DNA from 2 places in the Streptomyces sp. NPDC029122 genome. Region 2 is predicted to be linked to the other one. Evidence: predicted binding sites of a transcription regulator. Region 2 holds the regulator's gene; the other holds the start of a gene.

Region 1 (14,688 bases), on a different contig from region 2:
TGGCGGGAAACAAGCGTGGTTCGGGTAGGGGGCAGCCAGGTTGCGACCCCCTAGGCCTCGCACCCCTGACGACCTCGGGCACGTGTGGCCGAGATCATGTCCTTCCCGCTCGAACCCTACGTCAAGACGGCACCTGTGAGCTGCCCGGAAGGGTGACGAGGATCCGGCAGCCCCGTGACGATTCGGCCACACCGATGTGGCCCCCGTGCAGGCCCACGGCCCAGCGGGCGATCGCCAGCCCCAGACCGGTGCCCCCGTCGCCCGCGCCGTCCCCGGCCCCGGCGGAGCCCCGGTTGAACCGCTCGAAGACCCGGTGCCGCTCCGCCTCCGGGATCCCCGGCCCCTCGTCCACGACCTCCAGCGCCAGGCTGCCCGGCGCCTCCCCGGCCCGGGCCCGGACCGTGACCCGGCCGTGCGCGGGGCTGTGCTTGACCGCGTTGTCGATCAGGTTCGCCACCACCTGGTGCAGCCGCTCGGCGTCCGCGTACGCGGACAGTTCCGGAGGATGCACGTCCAGGTGAAGATGCACGTCATTACGGGTATGTCCGCCCGAACCGGACGTCAGCCCCGGCCGCCCGGCAGCCGCCAGCCCCGACTCCTTCAGCACCCCCGACAGGTACGGCCACACCTCGAACCGGCGCGCCTTCAGCGGCACCACCCCGTTGTCCACCCGCGACAGGTCCAGCAGGGTGTCCACCAGCCGGCCGAGCCGCTCGGCCTGCTTGAGCATGGTCCGCATGGTCTCCGGATCGGCATCCGAGACCCCGTCCACCACGTTCTCCAGCACCGCCCGCAGCGCCGCGATCGGCGTGCGCAGCTCGTGCGAGACGTTCGCGACCAGTTCTCGACGGTGCCTGTCCTCCGCCTCGAGATCGTCGGCCATCCGGTTGATCGTCGAGGCCAGATCGCCGAGCTCGTCGCGGCGCCCGGCGCCGCGCACCCGGCGCGTGTAGTCCCCGTGGGAGATCGCCCGGGCCACCGTCGTCATCTCGTCCAGCGGCGCCGTCAGGCCGTGCGCCACGAACTGGGTGATCAGCATCGAGGCGATCACCGAGAAGACCGTGATGAACCGCAGCTCCGTGGCCGTGCGCAGGGCCACCATCAGCAGCCCCGTGGTGATGAACACCGAGACCACGACGAGCACGCCCAGCTTCGTCTTGATCGAGAACGGCGAGTAGGGCCGCGGCCCCGGCCGGCGGGACGGGCCGCTCACGCCTGCGCCGGGGTCTCCAGGGCGTACCCGACGCCGTGGACCGTACGGATCCGGTCGGCGCCGATCTTCCGCCGCAGGGCCTTGATGTGGCTGTCGACCGTACGGGTCCCCGACGCGTCGGCCCAGTCCCACACCTCCGCCAGCAGCTGCTCCCGCGAGAGCACCGCCCGCGGCGTGCCCGCCAGGCACACCAGCAGGTCGAACTCGGTCGGTGTCAGGTGCACGTCCTCCGCCTGCACCCGCACCCTGCGCTGCGCGTGGTCGATCTCCAGGTCGCCCAGGCGCAGCGTCGCCCCGCGCGGGGCCGTCGCGGCCAGCGTGGCACGCTCCACCCGGCGCAGCAGTACGTGCACCCGCGCCGCCAGCTCGCGCATGGAGAACGGCTTCGTCATGTAGTCGTCGGCCCCGACCCCGAGACCGACCAGCATGTCGGTCTCGTCGTCCCGGGCCGTGAGCATCAGCACCGGCACCGGCCGCTGGGCCTGGACCCGGCGGCAGACCTCCAGCCCGTCGAAGCCGGGCAGCATGACGTCCAGCACCAGCAGCTCGGGCTGCCAGCTCTCGGCGGCCGCGACGGCGGCAGGCCCGTCGTACGCCGCCTGCACCTGGAAGCCCTCGGCCCGCAGCCGGGCCGCGATGGCGTCGGCGATGGTGCGGTCGTCCTCGACCACGAGCACGCGCCGCTGGGCACCTGGGGTGGCCGCGGCGACGTTGTGGGTGGTGTGTGTCTGTTCCATGTCCCGCCCCTGAAGATCCCGCGTGATGGGGTGCAGCGTAGAGGAGGCACCGGCCTGCGGCTATGCGGGGTTCGGACAGGAGCCGGGGTCATCCGGAATCAGAGATTCATCCCGGTGCGTCGAATCCGGGCAGCGCGTCCAGCACCTTCCGCAGGGCCGGGGCCAGCGCGGTCTCGTCCGAGGCGACCTCGAAACCGCCGTGCACGAAGGCGTACGTGAACCCGTCGTAGACCGGCGGATCGGCCGTCGCCACACGGGGCAGGCGCGCGAAGTCGGCCTCCCGCAGCGCGGACCGCAGGACCTCCAGCCGGGGTGGGTCCAGCTTCCCCGAGCGCAGGTCACGGGCCTTGCCGTCCACCAGGGTCCAGGAGCCGTCGCCGTTGACGAGGACGGTACGGGTCTGGCCGGCGAAACCCCCGCTGCGGGTGACGCGGACCAGGGTCCGCGCGGCGGGGGGCGGCGGCGTGGCCGCGGGCGTCGGGGGCGGGGTCGTGGGCGTCGCGGTGGCGGTTGTGGACGCCGGTGCCGGTGCCGTCCGGGGTGCCGTCGCAGCCGTCGCCTCCGGGGCCCCGCCGGGTTCGCCGGCGCATCCCGCCAGCACCAGCAACGCGCCCAGCGGCACCACCGCCGCGGCCCCGGCCGCTCGGATCGCTCGCACACCCACCTCCGCAGGTACTCCGACGAACACCGAGTATGGAGGCCCCGCCCCGCAACGGAAAGCACCCGGAGGCCGTCATCCGCCGCATCACCCCCTGGCGCTGGCTGCCCCCGCTGACCGCCGTCCTCCTCGGGCTGTGGGGGCTGCCGCGCGGCGGGAGCATGTGGCGCGACGAGTCCACCACCTGGCAGGTCGCGCACCGGCCCCTCGGCGGGCTGGCGGAACTGCTGGCCCAGGTCGACGCCGTGCACGGCCTCCACTACCTCCTGATGCACGCGGTCTTCGCCCTGTGGGACGGGGGCGTGTGGGCGCTGCGGTCGCCGTCCGTGGCCGGCACGGCCCTCGCCGCCGCCGGAGTGGCCGCGGTGGCGCACCGGCTGGCGGGGGAGCGGGCCGCGCTGATCGCCGGCACCGCGTACGCCGTGCTGCCGCCGGTGCAGACGTACGCGCAGGAGGGGCGCTCGTACGCACTGGTCGCGGCCGCCGTGGCCTGGGCGACGTACCTGATGCTGCGCGAACGGTGGGCCGCCTACGCGGTGGTGCTGCTGCTGGGCTGCTGGCTGCACGAGTTCGCCGTACTGGCCCTGCCGGCGCACGCGTTCACCGCGTGGCGGGCGCGGGGCTGGCGGTGGGCGGCGGGCGCCGTCCTCGCCGGGCTGCTGCCGCTGGCGCTGGTGAGCGCGCGGCAGGCGCAGGCGCAGCTCGGATGGCTGGGGCGGCCCTCGTGGCAGGACTGGGCGGCGTACGGGGTGGTCGTGGCGGCGGCGGCCCTGCTGGCCCGGGGGGTTCCCGACCGGGGGGCCGTCCGGGCGGCCGCCCCCCTCGCCCTGCTGCCGCCGGGGGTGCTCATGGCGGTCTCGGTGGTGCACCCCTGGTACGTCGACCGGTACGTCCTCTACGCGCTGGCCGGCCTCGCGGTGCTCGCGGGAGTGCGGCTGGCGGGGGCGCGGGGGTGGTTGCCGTGGGCCCTGGTGGGGGTGCTCCTGCTGCCCTTCGGGGCGTGGTCGGTGTGGCTGCGGACCCCGGAGGCGCGCAAGGACGACGCGCTCGCCGTCGCGGCGGCGGTGCGGGAGCGGGCGCGGCCGGGGGACGCGGTGCTGTTCATGCCCTCGCGGCGGCGGGAGTGGCTGCTGTCGTCGCCGGGGGTGTACGGGACCCTGCGCGACGTGGCCCTGTCCGGGACCCCGCTGGACTCGGCGACCCTCCACGGCACGGAGCTCCCGCCGGACCGCATCCGGGCCGCGGTCCTGGCCTCCCCGAGGGTGATCGCCCTGCTGGACCCGCCCGGCCAGCCCCTGGACCCGTACCCGGGCGAGGCGGCGAAGCGCGAGGCCCTGGCGGCCGGGTTCGAGCGCTGCTCGGTGACGGCGGTGCGCGGGGGGCGGGTGGCGGTGTACGCGCGGGTGACTCCGTCGGGCGGTTGGGGGGTGGACGGGGTGTCCTGCCGGGCGGTTGCCCGGTCAGGCGGGGGTTTGACGGGGTGGTTTCGGGTCGGGGTCGGTGCCGGGGTGGGGTGTCGTCCGGGGCGGGCTTCGATGTTCGGCGCCCGTTCCGGGTCTGAGTGGTACGGGGTACCGGGCGCCGAATTCATCTCGTTCTAGCCCCGGACGACACCCCACCCCGTCCCCGCCCCCTTGCGCAGCTGCCCATCCCAGCCTCGCCGGCGTTTGAGGCGCGGGGGTCTGGGGGCTGGCCCCCAGGAAGGGGCCGGGCACAGCCCGGGGAACGGGCGAAGGACGGGTAGGGGAACGGCCCCGCGCAGCGGTGGCGGCGGCCACCCGGCGCGCGGCTGCGTTAGAAAGGGGGACCGGCACGTACCGACCAGGAGGCCCCGTATGCCCGTGACCGAGATACCCGGCCCCCTCGTCGGGACGGACTGGCTCGCCGCGCACCTCGCAGAGGTCGTGGTGTTCGACGCCTCCGTCGGGGCCCACCGCGGGGCCCCCGCGAGGATCCCGGCCGCGCGGCCCTTCGACCTCGACGGTGCCCTCTCCGACCACTCCGCGGCGGCCCCGCACACGATGCCCTCCCCGGAGGCGTTCGCCGAGGCCCTGCGGGGGCTCGGGGTGGACGACTCCGACACGGTGGTGGTCTACGACGGCGCCGGGATCTACTCCAGCGCCCGGGCCTGGTGGATGCTGCGCGCGATGGGCTTCGACCGGGCGGCCGTGCTGGACGGGGGCCTGCCCGCGTGGGCCGCGGCCGGGCTGCCCGTCGAGGCCGCGGCGGCGGCGTACGACGGCCCGCGCGGCTCCTTCACCGCCCGGCCCCGCGCCGGGCTGCTGGTGGACGCCGCCGCCGTCTCGGCCGCCCTCGCCGACCCGGCCGCCGCCGTGCTCGACGCCCGTACCCGGGAGCGCTTCGCCGGCACCGCCCCGGAGCCCCGGCCGGGGCTCCGGGGCGGGCACATGCCGGGCGCGCTGAACCTGCCGTTCGGCGAGCTCCAGGGGCCGGGCGGGCTGATGCGCCCCGCCGGGGAACTCCGCGAGGTCTTCGGGGCGTTGGCGGGGGAGCGGGAGCGGCTGTACTTCAGCTGCGGTTCGGGCGTCACGGCCTGCGTGCTCGCGCTGGGCGCCACCCTCGCCGGGTACGAAGGGCCGGCGGTGTACGACGGCTCGTGGAGCGAGTGGGGCCTGCCCTCGGAGCTGCGGCCGGTGGTGACCGGGTCCTGACCGGGGGTGGGGTTAACCCCACCGCGGCTCCGGATACCTGCACCAGCGCGGGCGGGCCCCCGGCTCGGCAGACTCGGCCGCATGCGCACCTTGACCCGTACCGTCCTCGCCGCCACCGCCGCCGTCCTCCTCCTGTCGGGCTGCTCGTTCGTGGAGGAGGCCAGGCTGAAGACCGCCGACGCGGACACCACCGTCACCGAGGCGGTCACCGCGGTGGAGCTGACGGGCCTTCGGCGGGGTTCCGTCGAGGTCGTGCCGGGCGGCGGCCCCGGGGTGACCGTCCGCCGCGTCGCGCACTACCGGGGCGACACCGCGCCCGTGCCCGGTCAGCGGGTCTCGGCCGGGGTGCTGAGCTTCACCGACGGCTGCCCGGGCGACGGGGACACCTGCTGGGTCGACTACCGGCTGGAGGTGCCGGCCTCGGCACGGGTCAAGGCCGGCAGCAGCAGCGGTGACATCACGGTGAGGGGCGTGGCCTCCGCCGAGCTGGACTCCTCCTCCGGCGATGTCCGGGCCGAGCGGATCACGGGCCCGCTGAGGATCCGTACCTCCTCCGGGGACCTCAGGGCCGAAGGCCTGTCCGGCTCCGAGTTCGAGTTCCGGTCGGGCTCCGGGGACGCCGCCGTCGGCTTCGAGAAGGCGCCGGCCTCGGTGTCCTTCACGACCGGCTCGGGCGACGTGACCCTGAGGACGCCGCAGGCCCCGTACCGGGTGTCGGCCACCACCGGCTCGGGCGAGCGCGACGTCTCCCTCACCGACACCCCCGACGCCCCCTCCCGCATCACGGTGCGCACCGGCTCCGGCGACATCCGGCTTTCCGTACCGAGCTGACGGTGCGTCGGGCTTCCGGTGTTGTTCGCCCCCGGCGAACGGGTGTTGGGGAACAATGGGCGACGCAGAAGCATTGAGTCGGCATAGCTCAACTTCACTGCCGGAGGGAAGATCATGGCTTCGACGTCCGTAACGCTCACCCTGCCCGTACTGCCGCTCGACGACGAGGTCGTGCTGCCCGGGATGGTCGTTCCCCTGGACCTGTCCGACGCCGAGGTGCGCGCGGCCGTCGAGGCGGCGCAGGCGGCGGCCGGGAGCGGGAAGCCCCGGGTGCTGCTCGTGCCGCGGGTCGACGGCAAGTACGCGGGGATCGGAGTGCTGGGGACCGTCGAGCAGGTCGGGCGGCTCTCCGACGGGGATCCCGGGGCGCTGATCCGCGGGCGCGGCCGCGTCCGGATCGGCGCCGGGACCACCGGGCCGGGAGCGGCGCTCTGGGTCGAGGGGGAGACCGTCGACGAGAAGGTGCCCGACCCGCTGCCCGGGGCCGTCGCCGAGCTCGTCAAGGAGTACAAGGCCCTCGCCACCAGCTGGCTCAAGAAGCGCGGCGCCTGGCAGGTCGTGGACCGGGTGCAGCAGATCGACGGGGTGTCCGCCCTCGCCGACAACAGCGGGTACTCGCCGTTCCTGACCGTGGCGCAGAAGGTGGAGCTGCTGGAGACCATCGACCCGGTCGCCCGGCTCCGGCTCGCCGTCAAGGCGCTCACCGACCACCTCGCCGAGCAGGACGTCGCCGAGTCCATCGCCAAGGACGTCCAGGACGGCGTCGACAAGCAGCAGCGGGAGTTCCTGCTGCGCCGCCAGCTGGAGGCGGTCCGCAAGGAGCTGCGCGAGCTGGGCGGGGAGAAGGAGGGCGAGGAGTCCGACGACTACCGGGCCCGCGTCGAGGCCGCCGACCTGCCCGAGAAGGTACGGGAGGCCGCGCTCAAGGAGGTCGACAAGCTGGAGCGGGCCAGCGACCAGAGCCCGGAGGGCTCCTGGATCCGCACCTGGCTGGACACGGTGCTGGAGCTGCCCTGGAACGAGCGCACCGAGGACGAGTACGACATCCAGGGCGCCCGGGCGGTCCTCGACGCCGAGCACGCGGGGCTGGACGACGTGAAGGACCGCATCACCGAGTACCTCGCCGTGCGCAAGCGGCGCGGCGAGCGGGGGATGGGCGTCATCGGGGGCCGCCGCGGGGGCGCCGTGCTCGCGCTCGTGGGCCCGCCCGGTGTCGGGAAGACCTCGCTCGGCGAGAGCGTGGCCCATGCCATGGGCCGCAAGTTCGTACGCGTGGCCCTCGGCGGGGTGCGGGACGAGGCCGAGATCCGCGGCCACCGGCGGACCTACGTCGGCGCCCTGCCCGGCCGTGTCGTGCGGGCCATCAAGGAGGCCGGGTCCATGAACCCGGTCGTGCTCCTCGACGAGATCGACAAGGTCGGCTCCGACTTCCGGGGCGACCCGGCGGCCGCCCTGCTGGAGGTCCTGGACCCCGCGCAGAACCACACCTTCCGGGACCACTACCTGGAGGTGGAGCTGGACCTCAGCGACGTGGTCTTCCTCGCGACCGCCAACGTCCTGGAATCCATCCCCGAGGCCCTCGCCGACCGCATGGAACTGGTCCGCCTCGACGGGTACACCGAGGACGAGAAGATCGTCATCGCCCGCGACCACCTGCTGCCCCGCCAGCTGGAGCGCGCCGGCCTGACCGCCGAGGAAGTGGACCTCCAGGAGGACGCGCTGCGCAAGCTGGCGGGCGAGTACACCCGCGAGGCCGGCGTGCGCACCCTGGAGCGGTCCATCGCCCGCCTCCTGCGCAAGGTCGCCGCCCAGCACGAGCTGGGCGAGCGCGAGTTCCCCTTCGCCATCGGGGCGGGCGAGCTGCGCGGCCTGATCGGCCGGCCGCACCACGTCCCGGAGTCCGCCCAGGACCCGGCGGAGCGGCGTACCGCGGTGCCCGGCGTGGCCACCGGCCTCGCCGTGACCGGGGCCGGGGGCGACGTCCTGTTCGTCGAGGCCTCGCTCGCCGACCCGGAGACCGGCGCCGCCGGGCTGACCCTCACGGGCCAGCTGGGCGACGTCATGAAGGAGTCGGCGCAGATCGCCCTCAGCTTCCTGCGCTCGCACGGCGCGGAGCTGGAGCTGCCGGTCGCCGACCTGAAGGACCGGGGCGTGCACATCCACTTCCCGGCGGGCGCCGTCCCCAAGGACGGCCCGAGCGCGGGCATCACCATGACCACCGCGCTGGCCTCGCTGCTGTCCGGCCGCCAGGTGCGCACGGACGTGGCCATGACCGGTGAGGTGTCGCTGACCGGACGGGTGCTCCCGATCGGAGGGGTCAAGCAGAAGCTGCTCGCCGCGCACCGGGCCGGGCTGACCACCGTGATCATCCCCAAGCGGAACGAGGCCGATCTGGACGACGTCCCGAGCGAGGTGCTGGAGGGGCTGGAGGTGCACCCGGTGACGGACGTGCGCCAGGTGCTGGAGCTCGCCCTCGCCCCGGCCGTGGTGTCCTTCGGCAAGGCCGCCTGACCGGCCCCGGCCCCTTCTCCGGCAGCCCGGGGGACCCCCACGGCGGGGCCCCGGGCCGTCGGCGTGCCCGCTGCGAAATACTGGTCCCGAACAGGGGTGCCACGGTGCGCCCCGCCATCGATGGGAGCGGCACGTGCACGGCAGCGAAGACCAGGAGTTCCTCGCCCTGGAGCGGGAGCTGTCCGTCTTCCTGAGGCGTGCACGGGCCTCCTCCGGCGAAATGGCCCGCGCCCTGCACCCCGAGCTGGAACCGGCCGCGTACGGGCTGCTGGTCCGGCTGGAGGCGGCCGGCCGCCAGCGGGCCACCGAGCTGGCCGCCTACTTCGGCGTCGGCAAGGCCACCATGAGCCGCCAGCTGCGCGCCCTGGAGGTGCTGGGGCTGGTGGCCCGCGAGCCGGACCCCGCGGACGGCCGTGCCTTCCTCGTCGGTCTCACCGCGGAGGGCCGGGAGCGGTTCCTGCGCGTACGGGGGGCCCGGCGCGAGCGGTACATGCGCAAGCTGGCGGACTGGGACCGGGGCGAGGTCGCGGAGCTGGCCAGACTGCTCAACCAGCTGAACTCCGGCGAGGAGTAGCCCCGCCGGGCGGCTCACAGCTCCGCGTACACCGCCGAGGCGTCGTCGTGCCGCTTGTACCGGGCCGGCGGGCGCAGCGGATCCGACTCCACGGCCCGGACCCGCCCGATCAGCCCCTGCGCGCCCTCCTTGCGCAGCACGTCCAGGCAGGCCGCCCAGTCGCCCTCCCCGAACGTGTCCGTCCAGCGGCTCGCCCCGTCCGTCAGCGCGGCCACCGCCCGCACCTCCGCGCGCGGGGTGCGCCCGGTGACGGCCCGGGTCGCCACCGCCGGGTCCGCGGCCGCCGTGAAGAAGCCCCCCTCGGCGTTGCGCAGCGCGTCGGTCGCCGCCACCGAGCCGCGCACCTCGCCCGGCACCCGGTCCAGCCGGTCGTCGAGCACCGGCGTGACCGCACCGCCGGGTCCGCGGAGCAGGAGCACGGAATCCGAGAGCACGAGGTGCTCCACGTACGCCTCGTCCCAGCGGACCATCACCACCGTCGCCTGCGGGGTCCGTACGTGAGAAAGGTCACAGGTGTCGCGGTGCGCGTCGGCGGTGTCGGCGATGGCCCGGGCCAGGACCCGGTCCAGGGGCATGTCCCGCCGCGATCCGGACAGTTCGGTCAATCGGCCGCCGAGCCGGGTGGAGAACCAGGGCACTCCGTGCACGCATCCGTCGTCCCCGCGGGGCGGGGTGACCCCGTCCAGGACGATCACGACGCCCCCTCCCGAAGCGGGTGCCGACGCCGACACCCAGTCCTGATTGGGGTGTTCCGGGTTGCCGGGATCGGAGGCCAGGTCGATGCGCATGCGGGCATTCTGCCCGGCCGGGCCCGGCGGAGGGAGTCAGGTCCGTACCAATGCCGGCGGTGGGGTGCCGGACCGTCCGACGGCCCCTCCCGCCCGCTCCCCGCGAAATGTGGGCGCGCATACTGCCAAAGCCCGCCGCGTTCTTTCAACCACCCGTCCACGGCGGGCCCCTGACACGCGGTGCCCGAGTTGGTCGGCCGCTCCTCCGTGATGTTCACTCCTTCGAGTGGCCGGGTGGGCGATGTGCGGCTCTCCTCCCAACACACTGCGAAGGTCTGAGGCGGTACGAGGGGGCAGGGGGCGTTTACTTGTTGACCGGCCGTTACCTCGGCCACACGAGTAGACGAGCACGAGCACACGTACAGGATTGCGAGCACCGGTGCAGAAAAAGCGGTCTCGGAAGAACGGCACCGCCAGCGCCGACGGACCCGCCAAGGCAGGACGGCGCGTACGCGTCCGCAGCAGGCTGGTGGTCGGAGTAGCAGTCGCCGGACTCACCGTCCTCGCGGCGGGCACCCCCGCCGTCGTTTCCGCCACGAGGGAACTGAACGACTCCCAGCGCCTGGTCACCCTGGCGGAACAGACCCGGCACGCCCTCACCCTCGCCCACCTCCTCGGCGACGAGCGCGACGCCGTCGTCGAGTACGCGGCCAAGGGCCGGCCCGGCAACGCCAAGGGCGCCGTCGACGAACGCACCGCGCGCACCGACCGGCAGATCGCCGAACTCAAGCCGGAGGCCGACGCGGAACTCGCCCGCGCCCTCGGCAAGGTCAAGGCCGTCCGCGCCGAAGCCGTCGACGGCAAGGGCACCGCCCTCGCCGCACACCAGGCCTACGCCGGACTCCTCACCGAACTCCTCGCGCCCGGCGACCGCCTCGCCGAACTCACCCCGCCCCGCGCCGAGGCCGCCCTGGCCGTCACCCGGCCCATGGCCCCCCTCGGCCAGGCCGTCGACCAGGCCTCGGCCACCCGCGGACTGCTGCTCGCGGCCCTGTCCGTCCCCCGCGCCGAGCAGGCGCCGAACTCCGCCGTCGCCGACGAGCTCACCGGCGCCGCCCAGCGCTCCCGGGTTCGCGAACAGGCCGCCCTCGACGACTTCGCGCGCGCCGCCCGGCCCGGCGTACGCCAGACCCTCGCCGCCACCGTCACCGGCCCCGAGGTCAAGGCCGCCGAGGACCACCTCAAGCGGCTCACCGACCGGCCCACCCTGACCCCCGCCGACCGCAGGGCCACCGACACCGGCGCCGTCTCCGCCGCCCTCACCGCCCGCATCGACCGGATGCGCTCGGTGGAGTCCACCCTCGCCGGTGACCGGGCCACCGCCTTCACCACCCTGCGCGACGACGACGTGACCCGGCTGGAGCTGATGGTCGCCGGACTCGGCGTCCTCTTCCTCTTCGTCGTCGGCTTCTCCACCGCCGTCGCCCGCTCCCTCACCCGCCCGCTCTCCGTGCTGCGCCGCGGCGCGGCACGGCTCGCGACCCCCGAGGGCTCGCAGGAGCCGGTCCGCTTCACCGGCCGCAACGACGAGTTCGCCGAGGTCGTGCGCCACCTCAACGCGGTCCGCGAACAGACGGTCGCCCTGCACACCAGGGTCGCCGGGCTCGACGCCGACCGGCGCCGCCTCATCGGCCGCAACGAGGCCCTCGCCGGCAGCCGCGACGCCCTGGAACAGGAACTCAAGCAGCTGCGCGCGGGGCTGGAAGAGCACCGCCGCATCATGTCGACGACCTCCGTCTCGCTCTCCCTGCGCACCCTCGGCCTCGTCGAGCGCCAGCTCGCCGTCATCGAGGAACTGGAGTCCAAGGAAGGCGACCCGGACCGGCTCGCCACCCTCTTCAAGCTGGACCACCTGGCGACGGTCATGCGCCGCCACAATGAGAACCTGCTGGTCCTCGCCGGACAGGAGCACGGCCACGGCCAGAGCCTGCCCGTGCCCCTGGTCGACGTCATGCGGGCCGCCGTCAGCGAGATCGAGCGCTACGAGCGCGTCGACCTGGCCGCCATGCCCTCCTACACCCAGGTCGCCGGGCACGCCGCCGACGACATCTCGCACGTCCTCGCGGAACTCCTCGAGAACGCCACGACCTTCTCCCCGCCCGACGCCAAGGTGAAGGTGTCCGGCCGGTTGAACGACGCCGGCGACGTCGTCCTGTCCGTCGTGGACGAGGGCATCGGCGTCACCGAGGACCGCCTCGCCTCCCTGAACGCCCGCCTGGCCACCCCCGACGCCTACGACGAGGAACCCGAGGCCGAACACGGGCTCGGACTCGGCCTGTACGTCGCCGGACGGCTCGCGGCCCGCCACGGCGTCAGCGCCGAGCTGCGCGCCGGCCGGCACGGCGGCCTGGAGGCCCTGGTGGTGATCCCGGCGGCCCTGCTGCCGGACACCCCGCCGGCCTCCCCGGTGCACACCCTGGGCACGCCGGGCGCCCCCGCGTTCCAGCTGCCCGGCGTGATCGCCGAGGCCAACGAGAACACCCTGCCGCCGCGGCTGCGCACGGCCGCGGCCGAGCAGGGCGCGGGGGGCACGGCCGGCCCGGACGGCGAGGCGACGGCCCAGGCCGGGCCGGTGTCCGTGGACGCGGAGCCCGCCAAGGTGGTCACGCTCGCCGAGGCCTTCGAGGCGGAGGCGGGCGAAGCGGCCGGCGCCGGCCAGGACACGGCCGGCCAGGACACCGCCGAGCAGGAGCCGTCCGGGGACGGAGCCTCCGAGGCGGAGCTCCACGAGTCCCCCGAGCCCCACGAGTCCTACGAGTCAGACACCTTCGACGCCGGGTCGCTCGTGGCCGAGGCCTTCGGGGCCGGGGCCTTCGCCGAAGCCCGGCCCGCGGCGGCGCAGCCGTCCCCGGACACCGGGCTCCCCCCGGCCGGCCAGGTCTTCACCGCCGCCGCCCCCGACGCCGGACAGGCCGCCGACGCGGAGCCCGCCAAGGTGGTCACCCTGGCCGAGGCCTTCGACGAGGAGGCCCCCGCGGCCGGGGCGCCGAGCGGAGCGGGTCCCGACCAGGAACTGCTCGCGCGGGTCGTGGCCGAAGCCGATGCGGAGGCCTTCACCACGGCCGACCCCGGGCACGGGGACGCCGCCGGGGGACCGGACACCGCGCCCGGTGCACCCGTACAGGACGAAGGACACACCGAGTCGGCGCCCGACGCCGAACGGTCCAGCCACCGGCGGGCCGCCGACGCGGAGGACGGCTTCGTCCCCCGCCAGGGCAGCCACCCCGAGCCCATGGCCGAGCCCGCCACCGAAACCGTCACCGCCAAGGGCCTCCCCAAGCGGACCCCCCGCTCCGTGGCGGCCCCCGGCACCGCACAGCCCGCCGCGGCCCGCCCCGAGCCGCGCCGGGTCGACGCCGAGGAACTGCGCCGCCGGCTCGGCGGGTTCTACCAGGGTGCCCAGGACGGGCGCCGGGTCGTCGCGGCGGAACTCGCCCAGGACCGCCAGGACGCGGACCCGCAGCAGGGGCACACCGACCAGGGGGACAGCGCACAGGAGGCACGCACATGACCGCGCCCAGTACGTACGGACTGAGCACCCAGGCCCGCAACCTGCAGTGGCTGCTGACCGACCTGGTCGAGGAGGTGCCCGGCGTCAACTCCGTGGCCGTCGTGTCCTCGGACGGGCTGCTGCTGCTCTCCTCCGAGCCGACGGCGGAACCCGCCGCCGGTGACCGGCCCAAGGGCCCCCGCGGCGCCTCCGCCGACCTCGCCACCATCGTGTCCGGACTCGGCAGCCTCACCACCGGCGCCGCCGCCCTGATGGAGTTCGGCACGGTCAAGCAGACGATGGTCGCCATGGAGAACGGCTCCGTCTTCGTCATGTCCATCAGCGACGGCTCCCTGCTCGGCGTGCACGCCACTCCCGACTGCGACATGAGCGTCGTCGCCTACCACATGGCCCTCTTCGTCGGCCGCGCCGGCCACGTCCTGACCCCCGAAGTCCGCAGTGAGCTGCGCCAGTCGATGGAGAGAAACCCGTGAGGAGTACGGCCTCCGACCGGCTGCCGATACGCGGCGCCGACCGCCGCCCCGCCCGCGTCCGCCCGTACTCCCTCACGGGCGGCCGCACCCGCTTCACGCAGGTGCTGCTGGTGGAGACCTTCGTCGCCACGCTCGACGGCGGCCCGGCCAGGACGCCCGACCGCATGCCCGAGATGCGCGCCATCGTCGAGGTGTGCCGCCGGATGCGCACCATCGCCGAGATATCCGCACTGCTGAAGCTGCCGCTCGGCGTGGTCCGGGTCCTCGTCGGCGACCTCGCCGACCAGGGCCGGATCCGCGTCTACGGCACGGGCCACGGCACCGGCCGGCCCGACCGCGCGCTGCTGGAAAGGGTGCTCAGTGGCCTCCGCCGTCTCTGACTTCGCCTCCGCCGTCGCCGACGCCCCCGGGACGCCCGGCCTCGTGGACGACGAGCCCGTCCAGCCCTGGCAGTACGACCGCTCGCGCGCGCCCGTCGCCGTCAAGGTGCTGGTCGCCGGCGGCTTCGGCGTCGGCAAGACCACCTTCGTCTCCTCCGTCTCCGAGATCACCCCGCTGCGCACCGAAGCGGTGATGACCCAGGCCAGCGTCCCCACCGACGACCTGACCGGGACCCCGGACAAGAGCACGACCACCGTCGCGATGGACTTCGGGCGCATCACCCTCGACGACGACCTCGTGCTCTACGTGTACGGAACCCCGGGCCAGGAGCGGTTCTGG
Region 2 (7,240 bases):
AGGAGACCCCGGGTTTCGACAAGGAGCCTGAAGTCCCCACCGGCGCCGGCGCTGACGACGCGGAGCCGAAGGCCGCCGACTCCTCCACGGAGGGCGAGGCGGCCCCGGCCGGGGACAAGGCCCAGGGCATCGGGCAGGAAGCGGCCCTGCTGGCGCAGCTGGACCAGGCCCGTACCGCGCTCGGCGAGCGCACCGCGGACCTCCAGCGGCTCCAGGCCGAGTACCAGAACTACCGCCGCCGCGTGGAGCGGGACCGGGTCGCCGTCAAGGAGATCGCGGTCGCGAGCCTGCTGACGGAGCTCCTCCCGACCCTGGACGACATCGGCCGGGCGCGGGAGCACGGCGAACTGGTCGGCGGCTTCAAGTCGGTGGCCGAGTCGCTGGAGACCGCCGCCGCCAAGATGGGGCTGCAGCAGTTCGGCAAGGAGGGCGAGCCCTTCGACCCGACGATCCACGAGGCCCTGATGCACTCGTACGCGCCGGACGTCACCGAGACGACCTGCGTGGCGATCCTGCAGCCGGGGTACCGGATCGGCGAGCGCACGATCCGCCCCGCGCGGGTCGCGGTGGCCGAGCCCCAGCCGGGCGCGGCTCCCGCCGCGAAGTCCGAGTCCGGTGACGGCGACACGCCGTCCGACAAGGACACGGATGCCCCCGACGAGGGCTGACGCACACCATGTAGGGATCCGAGAGGAGGGACACCCGGGATGAGCACGAAGGACTTCGTCGAGAAGGACTACTACAAGGTCCTCGGTGTCCCGAAGGACGCCACCGAGGCCGAGATCAAGAAGGCGTACCGGAAGCTCGCCCGCGAGTTCCACCCGGACGCCAACAAGGGCGACGCCTCGGCCGAGGAGCGCTTCAAGGAGATCTCCGAGGCGAACGACATCCTCGGCGACGCCAAGAAGCGCAAGGAGTACGACGAGGCCCGCACGCTGTTCGGGAACGGCGGCTTCCGCCCCGGCCCGGGCGGCGGCGGCTCGTTCAACTTCGACCTGGGCGACCTGTTCGGCGGTACGCAGCAGGGCGGCCAGGGCGGCTTCGGCGGCGGCCTGGGCGACGTCTTCGGCGGCCTGTTCGGCCGCGGCGCCGGCACCGGGGCGGGCCACCGCACCCAGCCGCGCCGCGGTCAGGACATCGAGTCGGAGGTCACCCTCTCCTTCACGGAGGCCGTGGACGGCGCGACCGTCCCGCTGCGGATGTCCTCGCAGGCCCCCTGCAAGGCCTGCTCCGGCACCGGCGACCAGAACGGCACCCCCCGGGTGTGCCCGACCTGCGTCGGCACCGGCCAGGTCTCCCGGGGCAGCGGCGGCGGCTTCTCGCTGACCGACCCCTGCGCGGACTGCAAGGGCCGCGGCCTGATCGCGGAGACTCCCTGTGAAGTGTGCAAGGGCAGCGGGCGCGCCCGCAGCTCCCGCACCATGCAGGTCCGGATCCCGGCGGGCGTCTCCGACGGCCAGCGGATCCGGCTGCGCGGCAAGGGCGCGCCGGGCGAGCGGGGCGGCCCGGCGGGCGACCTGTACGTGGTGGTGCACGTCGGCACGCACCCGGTGTTCGGCCGCAAGGGCGACAACCTCACCGTGACGGTCCCGGTGACCTTCGCTGAGGCCGCTCTGGGCGCCGACATCAAGGTGCCGACCCTGGGCGGCCCCCCGGTCACCCTGAAGCTCCCCCCGGGCACCCCCGGCGGCCGCACCATGCGGGCCCGCGGCAAGGGCGCGGTCCGCAAGGACGGCACCCGCGGCGACCTGCTCGTCACGGTGGAGGTCGCGGTTCCGGCGGAGCTGTCGGACAAGGCCCGCGAAGCCCTGGAGACGTACCGGGACGCGACCGGGTCCGAGGACCCGCGCGCCCTCCTGTTCGAGTCCGCGAAGGGAGCATGACATGGACGGCCGCCGACGACAGCCCCGCTTCGGCGAGGGGGCGTACCAGCTCACCGACGAGACCCCGGTCTACGTGATCTCGGTGGCCGCCCAGCTCTCGGGCCTGCATCCCCAGACCCTGCGCCAGTACGACCGCCTCGGCCTGGTCTCCCCGGACCGTACGGCCGGCCGCGGCCGGCGGTATTCGGCCAGGGACATCGAACTGCTCCGCACGGTGCAGCAGCTGTCCCAGGACGAGGGCATCAACCTGGCGGGGATCAAGCGGATCATCGAATTGGAGAACCAGGTGGCCGCGCTCCAGCAGCGCGTCGCCGAGCTGTCCGCGGCCGTGGACGGAGCGGCAGCCGCCCTCCGGGCCCGCGAGGCCCAGGTGCACGCCTCGTACCGCCGCGACCTGGTCCCGTACCAGCCGCCGGTGCCGGGCAACGCACTGGTCGTCTGGCGCCCCAAGCGCACCGGCGACTGACCTCCCCCAGCGCCCTGAAGGCCCCGTCAGCCCCCTCCCGTCGCGGAGCGGGCCCGACGGGGCCTTCCGCGCGTCACGGGCCCTCTGAGGGCCCGCGGGCCCTCCTCAGCCCTCGGGGAGCTCCGCCGGGTTCGCGCTGTGCAGGATCCCGGACTGGGCGATGAGGTAGCCCAGCTGGGCCCGGCTGCCGCTGCCCAGGGCGGCGGCCAGCTTCGCGATGTGCGCCCGGCAGGTGCGTACGTTCATTCCCAGCCGACGGGCGATCGCCTCGTCCACGTGCCCCTCGATCAGCAGCTGGGCGATGGACCTCTGGACCCCCGAGATACCATCCGGGTGGTGCGTGTAAGTGACCTCGTCGCCCAACGGCACGGCTCTGCGCCACAGTTGTTCGAAGACCTTGATGAGGTAGTCCACCAGTCCCGGGTGCCGCAGTTCCAGGGCCACCCGCCGGTCGTCGCTGGCGGGGATGATGGCCACGGTGCGGTCGAAGATCATGAGACGCTCTATCAGCTCCTCCAGCGTGCGGATCTCCACCTTCCCCGTGGAGATCCGGTCCACGTAGGCGAGCGTGCCCTGGCTGTGCCGCACGGTGTGCTGGTAGAGCGTCCGGATGCTCACCCCGCGGTCGATCATCGGCGTGGCCCGCTCCAGGGACTCGCTGAGGACGAAGGTGGGGCGGGCGCCACCCGGCTGGACCGTCAGGGCCTCGGTGTGGCACTCGGCGGTGGCCAGGTCGATGGCGGCGTTGATCTGGTCGAATCCCTCCAGCACCGTGATGGCGTGGGTGTTGGCGGGGCTCTGCGCGCTGATGGTGAGGAACGGCTCGAATGCATCGGTGAGATCTACGGCGGTGCGTCTGCGCTCCTGGATCTCGCGTTCGATCGGATGGAGCCGCTGGGCCAGCGCGATGGACGGAGGAACCGCGCGCAGCTGGTTCGCGTCGTCCGGGTCGGGTCGCAGCAGTGCGAATTCGAGCAGGCAGGGGGCGTTCACGACCTCGCCGCGGGCCACGCGGCCGGTGCTCAGGGCGGCGGCGTACAGTCGCGCTCCCTCGCTGCACATCTCGGTGACGGGGTGGCGATGTGTCGGGTTTATGTCGCTCTTGGGCAAATCTCCACCCCCCAGGGTCCTGAACATGTAAGAACATGATGCATCGTCCCTGTGGCACTGACGTGCCTGAATGAGCCATCGTCTGTCAGTGCGGGGGAGAGGATTCCATCAAGTGAGGACGAAGCCGACCATGTATAAGAGAATGCTTCGCTCGGCGCTTGCCGTTGTTTTCTCCGCCGTCGCGGTCTTTGGAGCAGTCGTCGCCGTCAGCGGTGACGAGGGAAGCGCTCAGGCTGGTGCCAGCTCGTTGGCCGGGACGGCGGCCGAGAGCGATTTCGGCTGGAACAGCACCCCTGCGAAGGCGTCCTGATGACCCCCGACGACCGCGACTTCCGCCGCGAAATGGCTTCCGCCTACCGTTCCGGGTGGCAGTTCATCGACCTCGCCACGGCGATCCCCTACGCCGGCGACTCGCTGATGGTCACCCTTTTCGGCCAGCCGATAGTCGTCGTGCGCGAGGAGGACGAGGACGTCCGTGCCTACCGCTGCCTGCGCCGCCCCCGGGGCGCACCGCAGCCCGTCCGCTGCGAAGTGCGGTACGGCATGGTCTTCGTCAACCTCGATCAGCGTGACCACCAGCTCTTCGAACCCGATATCACCACCGCCACCCCCCGCAGTGCCTGAGGCGATTCCCCCGTCGTTGCAGATCGCTCCAGGTGCTACCCCCACACAACGGCGCCATCGTGGACCTGACCACGATGGCGCCGTTGTGATGTGCGCGTCCAGTGGTTGAACCGGACAATCGCCCGAGGACCCGTCGGGAAACGCTCGAGGACTCCTGCCGCCCCCCGCGCGCCCTCAGGCCCGGCCCATGGCCCGGTCGAGGGTGATCTCCAGGACCACCCGGTCCGGGTTCGGCGAGGGCGTCCGCCCGTACCGCTCCGCGTAGCGCGCCACGGCCTCGGCGACCGACGCCTCGTCCGTACGGATGACCGCGCGCCCCTCCAGGGTGGCCCAGCGCTTGCCCTCCATCTGGCAGACCGCCGCCCGCGCGCCGCCGCCGGGCGCCGCCAGGACGTTGCGGACCTTCTTGCTGTGCTTGTTGCTGATCACCCGTGCCAGCCCCGCCTCGGGGTCGTAGGTCACGCCCACCGGCACCACGTGCGGGGTGCCGTCCGGCCGCGGGGTGGTCAGGGTGCAGACGTGCCGCTCCCGCCAGAAGGCGAGGTACTCGGGCGTCGGGTTGAGTACGTCATGGGACATGGGCGGAAGCGTACGCCCGCGGACCGGCCGATCCGGCAGGAGAACGGCCTTGAGTGGAATAGACTCAACTTTGCGGATGCTGAATCTGTCAGAGTCCGCACGCCGCCGCCCGTCGTGCGCAAGCGCCACCCAGGCCCGCAGGAGAGGAGAAACCGAGAATGGACGCCGAGCTGACCAACAAGAGCCGCGACGCCCTGAACGCGGCCACGAGCAGGGCCGTCAAGGACGGCCACGCCGACCTGACCCCCGCGCACCTCCTGCTGGCCCTGCTCGCCGGCGAGGACAACGAGAACGTCACCGACCTGCTCGTCGCCACCGACGCCGACCAGGCCGCCGTCCGCGCCGGGGCCGAGCGGCTGCTCGCCGCCCTGCCCAGCGTCACCGGCTCCACCGTCGCGCCCCCGCAGCCCAGCCGCGACCTGCTCGCCGTACTGGCCGAGGCCGACGGCCAGGCCGGCCGCCTGGGCGACGAGTACCTCTCCACCGAACACCTCCTCATCGCCGTCGCCGCCAAGGGCGGACCGGCCGGTGAGGTCCTGTCCGCCCAGGGCGCCACGGCGAAGAAGCTGCTGGACGCCTTCCAGAACGCACGAGGAGCACGGCGGGTGACCACCCCCGACCCCGAGGGCCAGTACAAGGCCCTGGAGAAGTTCGGCACCGACTTCACCGCCGCCGCGCGCGACGGCAAGCTCGACCCCGTCATCGGCCGCGACCACGAGATCCGGCGCGTCGTCCAGGTCCTCTCCCGCCGCACCAAGAACAACCCGGTGCTCATCGGCGAGCCCGGCGTCGGCAAGACCGCCGTCGTCGAGGGCCTGGCCCAGCGCATCGTCAAGGGCGACGTCCCCGAGTCCCTCAAGGGCAAGCGGCTCGTCTCCCTCGACCTCGGCGCGATGGTGGCCGGCGCCAAGTACCGCGGCGAGTTCGAGGAGCGGCTCAAGACCGTCCTCGCCGAGATCAAGTCGAGCGAGGGCCAGATCATCACCTTCATCGACGAGCTGCACACCGTCGTCGGCGCCGGCGCCGGCGGGGACTCCGCCATGGACGCGGGCAACATGCTCAAGCCCATGCTGGCCCGCGGCGAGCTGCGCATGGTCGGCGCGACCACCCTCGACGAGTACCGCGAGCGGATCGAGAAGGACCCGGCGCTGGAGCGCCGCTTCCAGCAGGTGCTGGTCGCCGAGCCCACCGTCGAGGACACCATCGCGATCCTGCGCGGGCTCAAGGGCCGCTACGAGGCCCACCACAAGGTCGTCATCAACGACAGCGCCCTCGTCGCCGCCGCCACCCTCTCCGACCGCTACATCACCTCCCGCTTCCTCCCCGACAAGGCCATCGACCTCGTCGACGAGGCCGCCTCCCGGCTCCGCATGGAGATCGACTCCTCGCCCGTGGAGATCGACGAGCTCCAGCGCTCCGTCGACCGCCTGCGGATGGAGGAGCTGGCCCTGAACAACGAGTCCGACCCCGCCTCCCGCGAGCGCCTCGACAAGATCCGCAAGGACCTCGCGGACAAGGAGGAGGAGCTGCGCGGCCTCACCGCCCGCTGGGAGAAGGAGAAGCAGTCCCTCAACCGCGTCGGCGAGCTCAAGGAGCGCCTGGACGACCTGCGCGGCCAGGCCGAGCGCGCCCAGCGCGACGGCGACTTCGACACCGCCTCCAAGCTGCTCTACGGAGAGATCCCGCAGCTGGAGCGCGAGCTGGCCGCGGCCACCGAGGCCGAGGCCGCGGCCGAGGCGTCGAAGGACTCCATGGTCAAGGACGAGGTCGGGCCCGACGACATCGCCGACGTGGTCGGCGCCTGGACGGGCATCCCGGCCGGCCGCCTCCTCGAAGGGGAGACCCAGAAGCTCCTGCGCATGGAGGACGAGCTGGGCCGCCGCCTGATCGGCCAGACCGAGGCCGTACGGGCCGTCGCGGACGCCGTGCGCCGCACCCGCGCCGGCATCGCCGACCCGGACCGGCCGACCGGCTCGTTCCTCTTCCTGGGCCCGACGGGCGTGGGCAAGACCGAGCTGGCCAAGGCCCTCGCGGACTTCCTCTTCGACGACGAGCGGGCCATGGTCCGCATCGACATGTCGGAGTACTCCGAGAAGCACAGCGTGGCCCGCCTCGTCGGCGCCCCGCCCGGCTACGTCGGCTACGAGGAGGGCGGCCAGCTCACCGAGGCCGTCCGCCGCCGCCCGTACAGCGTGGTGCTGCTGGACGAGGTCGAGAAGGCGCACCCCGAGGTCTTCGACATCCTGCTCCAGGTCCTCGACGACGGCCGCCTCACCGACGGCCAGGGCCGGACGGTGGACTTCCGCAACGCCATCCTGATCCTCACCTCCAACCTGGGCAGCCAGTTCCTGAGCGGGCACGGCCCGGGTGAACCGGTCACCTCGGAGGAGCGCAAGAAGGAGCAGGTCCTCGAGGTGGTCCGGGCGAGCTTCAAGCCGGAGTTCCTCAACCGCCTCGACGACCTCGTGGTCTTCTCCGCGCTGACCCGCGACGAGCTGACCCACATCGCGGAACTCCAGATCGCCCGGCTCGCCAAGCGCCTCGCCGACCGCCGGCTCGTCCTGGACGTCACCCCCGA

What was found. Region 2 encodes HspR, which represses chaperone genes until heat shock. Its sites were predicted from a motif close to TTGAGNNNNNNNNNCTCAA; they were not measured.
Region 1: the regulator HspR is predicted to act here: its motif matches at 6,185-6,203, upstream of lon (endopeptidase La).

Annotation. Positions count from the first base shown of each region.
Region 1 covers NZ_JBVHWK010000006.1:33,293-47,980, forward strand. The annotation lists gene ACZ4WZ_RS09760 (HAMP domain-containing sensor histidine kinase) at 122-1,213, opposite strand; gene ACZ4WZ_RS09765 (response regulator transcription factor) at 1,210-1,950, opposite strand; gene ACZ4WZ_RS09770 (hypothetical protein) at 2,057-2,608, opposite strand; gene ACZ4WZ_RS09775 (glycosyltransferase family 39 protein) at 2,644-4,209, shown strand; gene ACZ4WZ_RS09780 (sulfurtransferase) at 4,444-5,280, shown strand; gene ACZ4WZ_RS09785 (DUF4097 family beta strand repeat-containing protein) at 5,362-6,111, shown strand; gene lon (endopeptidase La) at 6,226-8,622, shown strand; gene ACZ4WZ_RS09795 (MarR family winged helix-turn-helix transcriptional regulator) at 8,756-9,196, shown strand; gene ACZ4WZ_RS09800 (protein phosphatase 2C domain-containing protein) at 9,211-9,984, opposite strand; gene ACZ4WZ_RS09805 (sensor histidine kinase) at 10,364-13,495, shown strand; gene ACZ4WZ_RS09810 (roadblock/LC7 domain-containing protein) at 13,492-13,968, shown strand; gene ACZ4WZ_RS09815 (DUF742 domain-containing protein) at 13,965-14,348, shown strand; gene ACZ4WZ_RS09820 (GTP-binding protein) at 14,329-14,688, shown strand, end outside.
Region 2 covers NZ_JBVHWK010000011.1:517-7,756, forward strand. The annotation lists gene grpE (nucleotide exchange factor GrpE) at 1-668, shown strand, start outside; gene dnaJ (molecular chaperone DnaJ) at 708-1,883, shown strand; gene ACZ4WZ_RS15465 (heat shock protein transcriptional repressor HspR) at 1,885-2,349, shown strand; gene ACZ4WZ_RS15470 (helix-turn-helix transcriptional regulator) at 2,455-3,486, opposite strand; gene ACZ4WZ_RS15475 (Rieske (2Fe-2S) protein) at 3,769-4,083, shown strand; gene ACZ4WZ_RS15480 (pyridoxamine 5'-phosphate oxidase family protein) at 4,258-4,662, opposite strand; gene clpB (ATP-dependent chaperone ClpB) at 4,821-7,240, shown strand, end outside.